One region of the Cytobacillus sp. Bva_UNVM-123 genome, then DNA from elsewhere that is predicted to be linked to it. Evidence: riboswitches for the same ligand, from Rfam matches in the RefSeq annotation. Region 1 holds a riboswitch; each other region holds the start of a gene.
The links. A riboswitch is a leader RNA that binds a small molecule or an ion and turns the genes downstream of it on or off. The one in region 1 is predicted to bind S-adenosylmethionine.
Positions count from the first base shown of each region.

Region 2: linked by a shared signal. The riboswitch ahead of KDN24_RS21795 (O-acetylhomoserine aminocarboxypropyltransferase/cysteine synthase family protein) and the one ahead of metE (5-methyltetrahydropteroyltriglutamate--homocysteine S-methyltransferase) in region 1 are both predicted to bind S-adenosylmethionine.
Region 3: linked by a shared signal. The riboswitch ahead of metK (methionine adenosyltransferase) and the one ahead of metE (5-methyltetrahydropteroyltriglutamate--homocysteine S-methyltransferase) in region 1 are both predicted to bind S-adenosylmethionine.
Region 4: linked by a shared signal. The riboswitch ahead of KDN24_RS05185 (methionine ABC transporter ATP-binding protein) and the one ahead of metE (5-methyltetrahydropteroyltriglutamate--homocysteine S-methyltransferase) in region 1 are both predicted to bind S-adenosylmethionine.

Region 1 is NZ_CM177772.1:306,004-309,135, forward strand. Features, by position in the region: gene oxdD (oxalate decarboxylase) at 1-188, shown strand, start outside; gene KDN24_RS01595 (GyrI-like domain-containing protein) at 295-771, shown strand; SAM riboswitch class I at 864-972, shown strand; cobalamin riboswitch at 1,084-1,276, shown strand; gene metE (5-methyltetrahydropteroyltriglutamate--homocysteine S-methyltransferase) at 1,432-3,132, shown strand, end outside.
Region 2 is NZ_CM177772.1:4,240,516-4,243,647, reverse strand. Features, by position in the region: gene KDN24_RS21810 (toprim domain-containing protein) at 263-619, shown strand; gene KDN24_RS21805 (thioredoxin family protein) at 626-934, shown strand; gene KDN24_RS21800 (hypothetical protein) at 1,108-1,479, shown strand; SAM riboswitch class I at 1,545-1,645, shown strand; gene KDN24_RS21795 (O-acetylhomoserine aminocarboxypropyltransferase/cysteine synthase family protein) at 1,760-3,076, shown strand.
Region 3 is NZ_CM177772.1:3,953,311-3,956,442, reverse strand. Features, by position in the region: gene pckA (phosphoenolpyruvate carboxykinase (ATP)) at 1-103, opposite strand, end outside; gene KDN24_RS20310 (thiol-disulfide oxidoreductase DCC family protein) at 302-676, shown strand; SAM riboswitch class I at 769-887, shown strand; gene metK (methionine adenosyltransferase) at 1,144-2,346, shown strand.
Region 4 is NZ_CM177772.1:1,069,410-1,072,541, reverse strand. Features, by position in the region: gene KDN24_RS05190 (methionine ABC transporter permease) at 1-447, opposite strand, end outside; gene KDN24_RS05185 (methionine ABC transporter ATP-binding protein) at 437-1,450, opposite strand; SAM riboswitch class I at 1,545-1,651, opposite strand; gene KDN24_RS05180 (carbon-nitrogen family hydrolase) at 1,805-2,587, opposite strand; gene KDN24_RS05175 (pyridoxal phosphate-dependent aminotransferase) at 2,845-3,132, shown strand, end outside.

The DNA.
Region 1 (3,132 bases):
TTTTAGAGATGTTTAAAAGCAACCGCTTTGAAGACGTGTCTCTGAATCAATGGATGGCATTAACTCCTAAAGAATTAGTTAAGAGTAACTTGAATATTGGATCAGAATTAATAGACTCACTACGCAAGGAGAAATGGCCTGTTGTTAAATATCCCGGGTTTTCCTACTATCCAAAAAAAGATAAATAAACTGGACTTTATTCCAAAATATTCAATTTTATCAATTTTGTAGAAGGATTTCATAAGTATTTGTCAAATGTCCCTATTAGAACAAAATAGAATGGGGGAGAAACAAATGGAAACGCTGATTATTGAAAAAGAATCATTTAAAGTAATAGGAATGACATTAGAAACGCTTCTTAGTGATGAACGAGAACAGAGAAACATCCCAACATTATTTGAAGCATTCATCAAACGTATTCCAGAGATTAAAAACAGGCTCAATGACAACTCGATTGGTATTTTTATAGACCCTCCCAATTATAATTATAAGACGGACAAGTTTAAGTGGATATCAGGGGTTGAAGTTTCAAGTGTCAATGATATTCCCGACGGCATGGAATCTTTCATATTTCAAGCAAATACCTACGCACGCACAACCTATATCGGTCCTAGAGATAAAGCCTATACGGCATATGATCATTTATACAATTGGGTTAAGGGATCAGAATATGAATTAGCTGACACTTACGGTATTGAATATTATCAGCAAAGTCATGATGATAATCACACTGTCATGGATTTGATGTTCCCGATTCGAAAAAATAGTTGATTTAAAGCTTAATTCTTTAAAACTCTTTTGACAGCATTCGCTTATCATGCTAATATGATTATCAAATTCAAAAAATTATAAAATATTAAAAACTCTTATTCAGAGAGGCGGAGGGACTGGCCCTATGAAGCCCGGCAACCATTTAACGATTTGTTAAAAAGGTGCTAATTCCTGCAAAGCATATGCTTTGACAAATAAGAGAGTAATCCATAGGTGATGAAGACCTCTCTATTTTTAAATAGGGGGGTTTTTAGTCTTTTGAAAGACATAAACTAAGAGATTGTCTTGCTTCAATGCTTTTCTTATTAAAATTTCATACAAAATGCTTCAGGTGCTGTGTGAATCATTTACTCAGCTTAAAAGGGAAGACCGGTGAAATTCCGGCACGGTCCCGCCACTGTTATGGGGAGCAACTTATCATTTGACCACTGTTTCATATTGAAATGGGAAGGGATAAGAAGCAATGAACCTAAGTCAGGAGACCTGCCTGTTGTATGCGCTTGTACCTACGGATGTATAGGGGGGAGTGAGGAATACATGTTGAGAAAAACAAAAGGTCTCAACTCTAGTTAGCATGTGTATGAATCTCTCTTTTCTATTTGAAAAGGGAGATTTTTTGTTGAGGACGAAAATACAAACGGATAAGGAGTGGAAAATTATATGAATAAAGTAAAAAGCTCGAATGTAGGTTATCCAAGAATTGGTGAAAAACGCGAATGGAAAAAAGCGCTTGAACAGTTTTGGGCAGGTAAATTGGAAAAAGAGGTTTTCTTAAAACAAATGGAGGAGATTCGCTTGCAGCATCTTCAGAAGCAAGCGGTTCAGGGCATTGATTTGATCCCAGTTGGAGATTTTAGCTTATATGACCATGTACTTGATACAGCTGTTATGTTTGGCTTAGTCCCGAAGCGCTTTGAATACGGCGGAGGTAAAGTATCGCTTGAAACATATTTTGATATAGCTAGAGGGACTAAAGGTGCGGTTGCAGCTGAAATGACAAAATGGTTTAACACAAACTATCACTATATTGTTCCAGAACTTAACGAAGCAGTTCCTACTCTTGTCGAAAACCGTCCACTTCAATTTTATAAAGAGGCGAAACAAAAACTTAATATTGATGGAAAGCCTGTTATGTTAGGACCTTTAACATTTGTAAAACTTTCAAAGGGCTATGAGGAGAGTGAATTGGAAAAAGTTGTAAATCAATTTGTCCCTCTTTATGCGGACATTTTACGCGAATTACAACAAGAGGGAGTCGAATGGGTACAAATCGATGAACCGATTTTAGCAACTACGATTTCAAAAGAAGAGGTTGCATTCTGCCATAATATTTATCAAGCATTGCATGAAGCAGCACCAAAAATAAAGGTGATTTTGCAAACGTACTTTGAGAGCATCGAACATTATGAAGATATTACTTCACTTCCTGTACAAGGAATTGGACTTGATTTTGTACATGATTCTGGTCAGAATCTTGCTGCTTTGAAAAAGTATGGTTTTCCGAAAGATAAGATACTTGCTGCTGGAGTTGTTGACGGGCGTAATATATGGCGTGCAAATCTTGATGATAGGTTCTCTATTCTTACGGAGATTGCAGAGGTCGTTTCAAAAGATCAACTCATTGTACAGCCCTCATCAAGCCTACTTCATGTGCCTGTAACAACAAAAAACGAAGAAGCGCTGGGGGAGATTTTAACAGATGCATTAGCTTTTGCTGATGAAAAATTGCATGAAATTGTTGTACTTACAAAAGGACTGAACAAAGGGAAAGAAACGATACAGGTAGACATTGCTACGAGTATAGAATCGATTGAAGCATTAAATCATTCATCCGTTCGAAACAATAAAGAAGTTCAGGAGGCTATCCACAAACTGCATACGTATAATGCGGAGCGGCAAGAACTGTTTAGCGTACGTCAAGGATTGCAGGAGGAGGCCTTTCAATTGCCACTTCTCCCCACTACAACAATTGGAAGCTTCCCACAAACACAAGAAGTCAGAAAACAGCGTTTAAAATGGCGGAAAGGCGAGCTAAATGCTGCAGACTATGAGAAATATATAAAAGCAGAAATAAAAAAATGGATTGAAATTCAAGAAGAACTTGGTCTCGATGTGTTTGTACATGGAGAATTTGAACGTACAGACATGGTTGAATATTTCGGTGAGAAATTAGCGGGCTTTCAATTTACGAAATTCGGTTGGGTACAGTCATATGGTTCACGATGTGTGAAGCCGCCGCTTATATATGGTGACGTGTCCTATCAAGAACCAATGACAGTCGAAGAAACTGTATATGCCCAATCCTTAACAGACAAACCTGTAAAGGGAATGCTGACAGGTCCAATTACCATCTTAAACTGG
Region 2 (3,132 bases), 1.3 Mb from region 1:
CAAAAATTCTAAGTGAGGGCTCAAACAGCCCATAAATGCCCGATTAGTTCAACTAACAATCAGTGGGGATGAAGGCCCCCCACTAATTGAGTTTCACTTTATACGTCGCTGCCCAAGGCGCTTGCGCTTTTCTTTTCTTCATTCCGCAGAAGCTCGCACCGATATTTGAAGAATGAATATGGTAAAATAAAAGTAATAACTATTAGTAATTTGCTGCAATCTGAAAATGATTTAAACTACAACTGTCGCCCAGGTGATAAAAATGAATGAAGAATTCCTAGATAAGGTTATCATTGTAGAAGGAAAATCAGATAAATTAAAAGTAAAAGAAATTGTGAGTGAGCCAATTGAGATTATTTGTACGAACGGAACAATTAGCATTTCAAAGCTAGATGAATTAATTGATTCATTAATGGAAAAGCAAGTATTTATTTTGGTAGATGCCGATGCAGCAGGAGAAAAACTGCGTAAACAGTTTAAAAGGGAATTTCCAGAGGCGGAGCACCTCTATATTGATCGCATGTATCGAGAAGTTGCTACAGCTCCAGAACACCATTTAGCAACCATTCTATTAGGGGCAAATATTGATGTTTATACAAAGTTTTTGGATAGAGGATGATAGAATTTGCAGGAATGGTCACATGAAGTAATTGTCAAATCTTTACAGAAGAACAAAATATGTTTGTTATATTTATATACACCATTATGTGGGACATGCCAGTTAGCAGGAAAAATGCTTTCAGTTGTCACAGAGCTTTTGCCACATATTGAAATGGGGAAAGCGGATTTAAATTATCTTCCTTATTTTGCAGAATTATGGGAGATAGAAAGTGTACCTTGTTTAATTGTCTTTAAAGATGGACAGCTTGTAGAAAAAATATATGCTTTTCATTCAGTTCCTTATTTAGCTGAGAAAATTAAAAACTTGCTTTAACAAAATGACATATTTCTCGGGAAATGAAAGGTATTGCTGAAAAAAGTCGAGGTGCATAAACGCAAAGCATATATTTACTTTATCGGAAAAAAGAGGGAGGAAGATTTTAATTCTTGTTGAATAGATAAGGGAGTGTGAATGAGTAGAAAACCTGAGTGGTTGAGGTGTGACGAATGAAAAAGCTGGTTGCATCATTTATTAACGATGTGAAATCAAAGGATCATATTATCCTTTTTTTAAAGGATGCTGCCTTTACATCCGTTATTCAAACTGACACGGAATCGGTTACGCTTTTATTTTCGAAGGGAGATATCTCCATTTCACCCCATCCTAATATGGGGAATTTAGAGAATGTAATACTCTCAGGCTCCTTTGCTAGCATTGCCTCTATTTTAACCGGTAGAGAAAAGTTGCGGACAGCAGTAAAAAATGGACAAATTTCCGCAAGCTCAACCTTTCGAAAAATCCTATTTTTAGAATCATTATTTATTTTGGCAAGTAAAGACGACAATTCAAATCAATTTAGTCAGAAAAAATTAAAATAGCTATTGACCTTTTATTTTGACTTATGTTAGTATCACTTTAATTACTCGAGTAAATAAATTGAATATTCTTATCAAGAGAGGCGGAGGGACTGGCCCGACGAAGCCCGGCAACCGGTAATTTACACGGTGCTAATTCCAGCAGAGCATTTGCTCTGGAAGATAAGGAGAGATGCGATACTACCCTCTTCTTATGAAGAGGGTTTTTATTTTTTCTATGAAAGAGATATGGATTAGGCAAGTAAGACAGGAATTTATTATAGTAAAAAGGGAGAGAGTGAAAATGACGGAGAAGCAAAAAAATTATCGGTTTGAAACACTTGGTGTTCACGGGGGATTGCAACCAGATCCAGTAACAGGTGCCAGAGCAGTTCCAATTTATCAAAATAATGCGTACCAATTTAAGAATACAGAACATGCAGCTAATCTATTTAGTCTAAAGGAGCCTGGTTATATATATACAAGGATTCACAATCCAACAGTAACCGTTTTTGAAGAGCGGATTGCACTGTTAGAAGGCGGGGTAGGTGCATTAGCCGTAGCCAGTGGGCAAGCAGCTATTACATTAGCGATTTTAAATCTTGCTCAAGCTGGGGATGAAATTGTGTCAGCATCCAATTTATATGGAGGAACATATAACTTATTTGCGGTAACTCTTCCGAAGTACGGAATTACGGTGAAGTTTGTGAATCCAGACGACCCAGAAAACTTCCGCAAAGCAATTACAGAAAAAACAAAAGCTGTCTATGCTGAAACAATTGGCAATCCAAGCCTTAAAGTACTTGATATTGAAAAGGTTGCCGGAATCGCGCATGAAAATGGGATTCCATTAATAATTGATAATACATTTGCAACTCCTTACTTATGCAGACCAATTGAATATGGTGCAGACATTGTCATTCACTCAGCGACAAAATGGCTTGTTGGTAACGGAACGACTTTAGGTGGTGTAATTGTTGATGGTGGTAAATTCGATTGGAATTCACCGAAGTTCCCAGGATTTGTAGAGCCAGATCCAAGCTACCATAATCTTGTTTATAGTGAAGCTCTCGGTCCTGTCGCCTATATAATTAAGGCTAGAGTTCAATTGCTAAGAGATTTAGGTCCAGCCCTTAGCCCACAAAACGCATTCCAATTTAGTCTCGGACTCGAAACTCTACATGTACGTATTAAGGAGCATGTGGCAAACACGAAGAAAATTGTTGAATATTTAGAGGCGCATCCAGCAGTTGAATGGGTTTTATATCCGGGTCATGATCAATCACCTGATAAGCCGTTAGTAGATAAATATTTGCCTAAAGGGGCAGGATCCATTGTCGTCTTTGGGATTACAGGAGGAAGAGAAGCAGGTGCAAGCTTTATCAATCACCTAGAGCTATGGGCACATGTCGCCAATGTTGGCGATGCAAAGAGCTTAGTCATCCACCCAGCAAGCACAACCCATCAACAATTAGATGCTGAAGGATTAAAAGCAGCTGGAGTTTCAGAAGATTTAATTCGTCTGTCAATTGGAATCGAGCATGTTGAAGATTTAATTGATGATTTAGAACAGGCAATTGAGGCGGCAACAGGGAGAACGTCATTGAAAGTTAATCAATAAAAGCAAATGTAAGCTTTACTCATACGAAATTTTACCATTGACACCTTTTTCATGTC
Region 3 (3,132 bases), 1.5 Mb from region 1:
GATTCAAAACTTTTTCAACTAGCTGTGGAACAGATAATTGAATATGAATATTATTTCCTATTAATAGTTCGGTTAGTTTATTGGAAATCCCTACAGAATTCATCTGATGAAAACCTTCCTTTATCCAGTTTATTTTCTAATGAATAATCTCGTGAATAGTATAACACATTCAGGTGATTAATCTATACTAATGGTGATTTTTTTTATCAAGAAAATGGATTTCTTTTTCTTGTATATAATATCATAATCACGATGGAAAATATGTTAAAATATATTATCGCATATGAACGGGACTGATTCTATGAAAACGCTCGCATTATACGACAATACATGCTCATTATGCAAGCAATCAAAACGAGTTTTTCAAAAGTTAGATTGGCTTCATCAAGTGAAGTGGGTTTCCCTACAGGAGTATGAACAAATGGAAGAGGGAGAATCCTTTAATAAGGTGGATTTGCGAAGAGAGCTTCACATTATCACTTCCAGAGGAAAAGTATTGAAAGGTTATAACGCAATCCGGTATTTATTCGTACTTTTTCCAGCTACAGCAATTGGAGGAGTGATTTTGTTTCTTCCTTTTACTCATTTACTTGGGAATCCAATTTACAAACGAATTGCTAAAAATAGACACCGATTTTTAAGAAAAAAATGCGATGATGGAAGTTGTTCATTATAATGCGCAAGTAACAAGAAAATACACGATTAATTTAAGAAACTTATTGACATCCTTTCATACTATACGTTATGATCATTTCTTGAACGGATACTCTCTTATCCCGAGCTGGCGGAGGGACAGGCCCTATGAAGCCCAGCAACCTGCTTTACGATTTTTATAGAGCAAAGGTGCTAAACCTGACGCAAGGACTTTGATCCTTGAACGATAAGAGTGAAAGGCGCGAATCGATTTGCTTTCAACCTTTTCACATTGATGGAAGGGTTTTTTTGTTGCAAAAAAGATGGACGGCTTTTGAAATGCACAATTTATGGGGTTGCTTATTACGATATCTGAAGAGGAGATTGACGGATATGATAATAAAAACTCCATGTTTATTTCATATTATTTAGGGAATGAGTTCCGTATCAAACCAAGATTGCTTTGTTAAAAAGGAATCTTACTCAATTTCTATCTAAGGAGGAAATCAGATGTCAAGAAACGTACGTTTGTTTACTTCTGAATCTGTTACTGAAGGTCATCCAGATAAAATTTGTGACCAAATTTCTGATGCAATTTTAGATGCGATTTTAGCTAAGGATGCCAATGCTCGAGTAGCTGCAGAAACGTCAGTAACAACGGGTCTTGTCCTAGTTGCAGGAGAAATCACTACATCTACGTATGTAGATATTCCAAAAATTGTTCGTGAAACAGTGAAAGAAATTGGCTATGATCGAGCAAAATACGGCTTTGATGCTGAAACTTGTGCAGTGTTAACATCTATTGATGAGCAATCAGTAGATATCGCTATGGGGGTTGACCAAGCACTAGAATCTCGTGAAGGTCAAATGAGTGATGAGGAAATTGAAGCAATCGGTGCAGGAGACCAAGGATTAATGTTTGGTTTTGCTTGTAACGAAACGAAAGAGCTTATGCCTCTTCCCATTTCAATGGCACATAAGTTAGCTCGCCGTCTGACAGAAGTGCGTAAAGAAGAGATCATTCCATATCTTCGCCCAGACGGAAAAACTCAAGTTACCGTTGAATATGATGAAAACAATAAGCCAGTTCGCATTGACACAATTGTTATCTCAACTCAACATCATCCAGAAATTACTTTAGAACAAATTCAAAGAGACTTGAAGGAACATGTCATTACTCCAGTTGTTCCACAAGAACTAATTGATGAAAATACAAAGTATTTTATTAACCCAACTGGTCGTTTCGTAATCGGTGGACCACAAGGAGATGCAGGTTTAACAGGCCGCAAAATCATCGTTGATACGTATGGTGGATATGCTCGCCATGGCGGTGGTGCATTCTCTGGGAAAGATCCAACAAAAGTTGACCGTTCTGCTGCCTATGCTGCTCGCTATGTGGCGAAAAACATCGTTGCTGCAGGCTTAGCAGATAAAGTAGAAGTTCAGCTTGCTTATGCAATTGGTGTTGCTCAACCAGTATCCATTTCTGTTGATACATTTGGAACAGGTGTCGTGAGAGAAGATATTCTAGTTGATGTCGTTCGTAAAAACTTTGATCTTCGTCCAGCAGGCATCATCAATATGCTTAACTTGCGCCGTCCGATTTATAGGCAAACAGCTGCTTATGGTCACTTTGGCCGCACGGATATTGAACTGCCTTGGGAAAAAATTGATAAAGCAGATGCATTGAAGGCGGCTGCTTTACAAAAATAAGATTAATAAAAAAGTGGGGGCTTCATTTTTATGAGGCTCTTATTTTTTATGTTGAAGCGAAGCGAAGTTCTTGGAAAAAGGAGTACTTGCGAAGATAAAGGTAACTAGGTTGCCAGAATAATTCTCAAAAAGAAGGAGTGTCGCGTAAACCAGGAATCAGAAAGCCGAACTAATTCCCGAAAATCAGTAGCACCGTGAAAACCGGGAATCAAGAAGCCAAACTAATTCCCAAAAATCAGTAGCACCGCTAATTTCGAGAATCAAGAAGCCAAACTAATTCCCAAAAATCAGTAGTACCGTGAAGATCGGGAATCAAGAAGCCAAACTAATTCCCAAAAATCAGTAGCACCGCAAAGATCGGGAATCAGTAAGCCAGACTAATTCCCGAAAATCAGCAGCACCGCTAATTTCGAGAATCAAGAACCCAAACTAATTCCCAAAAATCAGTAGCACCGTGAAGATCGGGAATCAAAAAGCCAAACTAATTCCCGAAAATCAGTAGCACCGCTAATTTCGGGAATCAAGAAGCCAAATTAATTCCCGAAAATCAGGAGCAACGTGAAGATCGGGAATCAAGAAGCCAAACTAATTCCCAAAAATCAGTAGCACCGCGAAAACCGGGAATCAGAAAGCAGGACTAATTCCCGAAAATTTGGAGGATCATGAAAATCGGGAATCAAGAAGCCAAACTAATTCCCGAAAAACAGGAGCACCGCGAAAATTGGGAATCAGAAAGCTAGACTAATTCCCAAAAATCAGGAGGATCATGAAAATCGGGAAACAAGC
Region 4 (3,132 bases), 760 kb from region 1:
TCTTGCTTCAAGCAGAAGCACATCCTTAATGATCATTCTTGGAGTAGCACCTGCAGCAATCGCGGCTTCAATGACCCCTTTATCAATTTCTCGTAAAGCTGATTCAACAATACGAGCAAAAAAAGGGATGGAAGCTACAGAAAGAGAAACACTTGCAGCTGTTGGGCCAATTGTTGTACCGACAATAAAACCGGTAATTGGAAGCAAAGCTACCAACAATATAATGAATGGGACAGAACGAATGAGATTAACGACAAAACCTAAACTATTTTTGATAATCCGATTTTCTAAAAATAAGCCTTTATCCGTAATGTATAAAAGAACGCCCATCGGCAATCCGATGATAATGGCGATAACTAATGAGATTGAAATCATATAAATCGTTTGAATGAACGCTTTATTAATATCTGGCACTAACTCCATTAAGTGAGCAAAATCAAATCCCATCTCGCAGCACCTCCACTTGCACGGCTCTCGTTTCAATATAATGAAGAGCCGCATCTACCTCTTCTTGCAGCCCTCTCAGCTCCATAATAAAAATTCCGAGCGGCATTTCTTGAATATATTCGATGGAACCATGAAGGAAATTGCCTTTTACATTATGTTTCTGGAGCATGTCTGAAATAACGCCTTCACCAGCGATTCCTCCTTTAAACATCACCTTCACTATCGGTCCCACACAATTCTTCAAGATAACTGCAGGTATTTCAAAGGAAACAACACTTGCAATAAACTCTTTCGTAAGCTCCTCCTTAGGGTTAGCGAAAATATCATACACTGCCCCTTCCTCGATCACCTTTCCACCCTGCATGATTGCCATTCGATTGCATATTTCCTTCACGACATCCATTTCATGTGTAATTAAAACAATCGTAATATTGAGCTCTTGATTTATTTTTTTTAATAAAGTTAAGATCGATTTTGTCGTTTTTGGATCTAGTGCAGATGTCGCTTCATCACATAATAGAACATTCGGATTGTTCGCAAGTGCTCTAGCGATTGCAACTCGCTGCTTTTGCCCCCCACTAAGTTGAGAAGGATAAACATCTTTTTTATCAGAAAGTCCAACCATTTCAAGTAATTCTTCAACTCTAGCTTTAATATTTTTTTTGGGAACATTTGCAGCTTTTAATGAAAAAGCAATATTATCAAATACTGTCTTTTGGCTAATTAAATAAAAATGTTGAAAGATCATGCCGATTTTTAATCGGGCTAAGCGCAGTTGCTCTCCTTTTAAAGACGTAAGATCGCTTCCGTCTATTACAATTTTTCCTGAAGTAGGTCTCTCTAATAAGTTAATACAGCGGAGCAACGAGCTTTTTCCAGCTCCTGAATAACCTACAATTCCATAGATTTCTCCTTTTTGAATCGTTAATGAAACATGATCCACTCCAATAATGGTGCCATTTTTCGTTTTATATTCTTTTGAAAGATTTTGAATGTCAATCATCGTTTTACCTCTTTTTTCTGCGATAAATAAGTATTCAGACATAGAAAAAGCCTCTTTCAACTGAAAGAGGCATCGAAACAAAGCTACATATTTCGACTTATCTTTCAGAATGAAACACATTCTGCAGGAATTGGCACCTTCCCATTAAAGGGGGTTGCCGGACGTCATAGGGCCTAGTCCCTCGGTCTCTCTGGATAAGTTACATGATTAAATTAATAACTATGATAATACAAACCTATTTCAAACTTGTCAATCATTTAAACCTTTATTCTTTCCTTGGAAGATGCTTTCATCCCAATTAAACCGCTACAATAATGGATTTTATAATTTTTTTTAATATTGTTTATCTGTTTATTATTTATTATATAAGTCAGTCCGTCTATCTTGGAAAACAGGTATTGTATTCCTTACACGCTCCACCTCTTCTAAATCAAGCTTTGCATAGTAAAGACCTTCCTCTGTTTGATTGCCTAAAAGAATCTCTCCCCAAGGAGCAATAACCATAGAATGCCCATTGAATTCATTATTTGGATTCGTACAAACAGGATTAACTGCAACAATATAACATTGATTCTCAATGGCACGAGCTTGTAAAAGTGTTTGCCAATGATCAATCCGCAGCTTCGGCCATTGGGCAGGAATAAACATAATTTTTGCCCCCTTTAATGTGTGGGTGCGAAACCATTCTGGAAAACGGAGCTCATAGCAAATGACCCCTCCACAAGTTATTCCATCTAATTCAAACAAGTTATCACTTTGTCCTGGCTGCAAAAATAAATGTTCATCCATTAATTTAAATAAATGGGCCTTATCATACTGTGCCGAGATTTTTCCACTTCGGTCCACAACATACATCGTGTTAAAAAAGCCAGCTTCTCTTTTCGTTGCTACCGAACCGCCGACGATATTGATTTGATATTCTTTCGCAAGCCATGATAACAATTGTTTTGTTTTCTCACCATTTTCATCCGCTAATGTCGCTAATTGTTCAAGCGCAAAGCCCGAATTCCACATTTCGGGAAAAATTACGGTATCCGCCTGAGCTTTTGCGGCTTCTTCGACATATTTTTCCACGGTTAAAAAATTTTTCTCTGGATCTGCAAATACGATATTCATTTGTACACAAGCAATTTTCATTTTGCTTCCCCCTAGACATTTTTAACTAAAGACTATAGAATTTTGAATTAATTCGCAATCAATATCATCTCGCTTAGATATCAATAATAGATTATTTTTTAGGAGTGCTGTGTTAATGAATGTTGTTGATTCTTGCCTTATGTGTATGTGTGAACGGGTTTTATTCGGTACGAATAACGTAGAGAACACGCGTGCTTATAAGGCGGTACATAGATCAACATTAACGTATAACAGAGCCTTTAGGAAAGGGGTTTATCATGGAATATTCAGAGCGTTTAAAAAAACTTCCCGTTCAATTTTTTGCAACTCTTGTTGAGAAAGTTAGCAAAGCTATCGAAGAGGGACGTGACATTATTAATTTGGGGCAAGGTAACCCTGATCAGCCCACACCTCCCCATATCGTTAAAGCATTACAAACGGCTGCCGAAGATCCGAAAACACATAAATATTCCCCATTTCGCGGGATTAGAGAATTAAAAGAAGCAGCAGCTGCATTTTATCAAAAACAATATGATGTTCAGATTGATCCCGCCACTGAAGTTGCC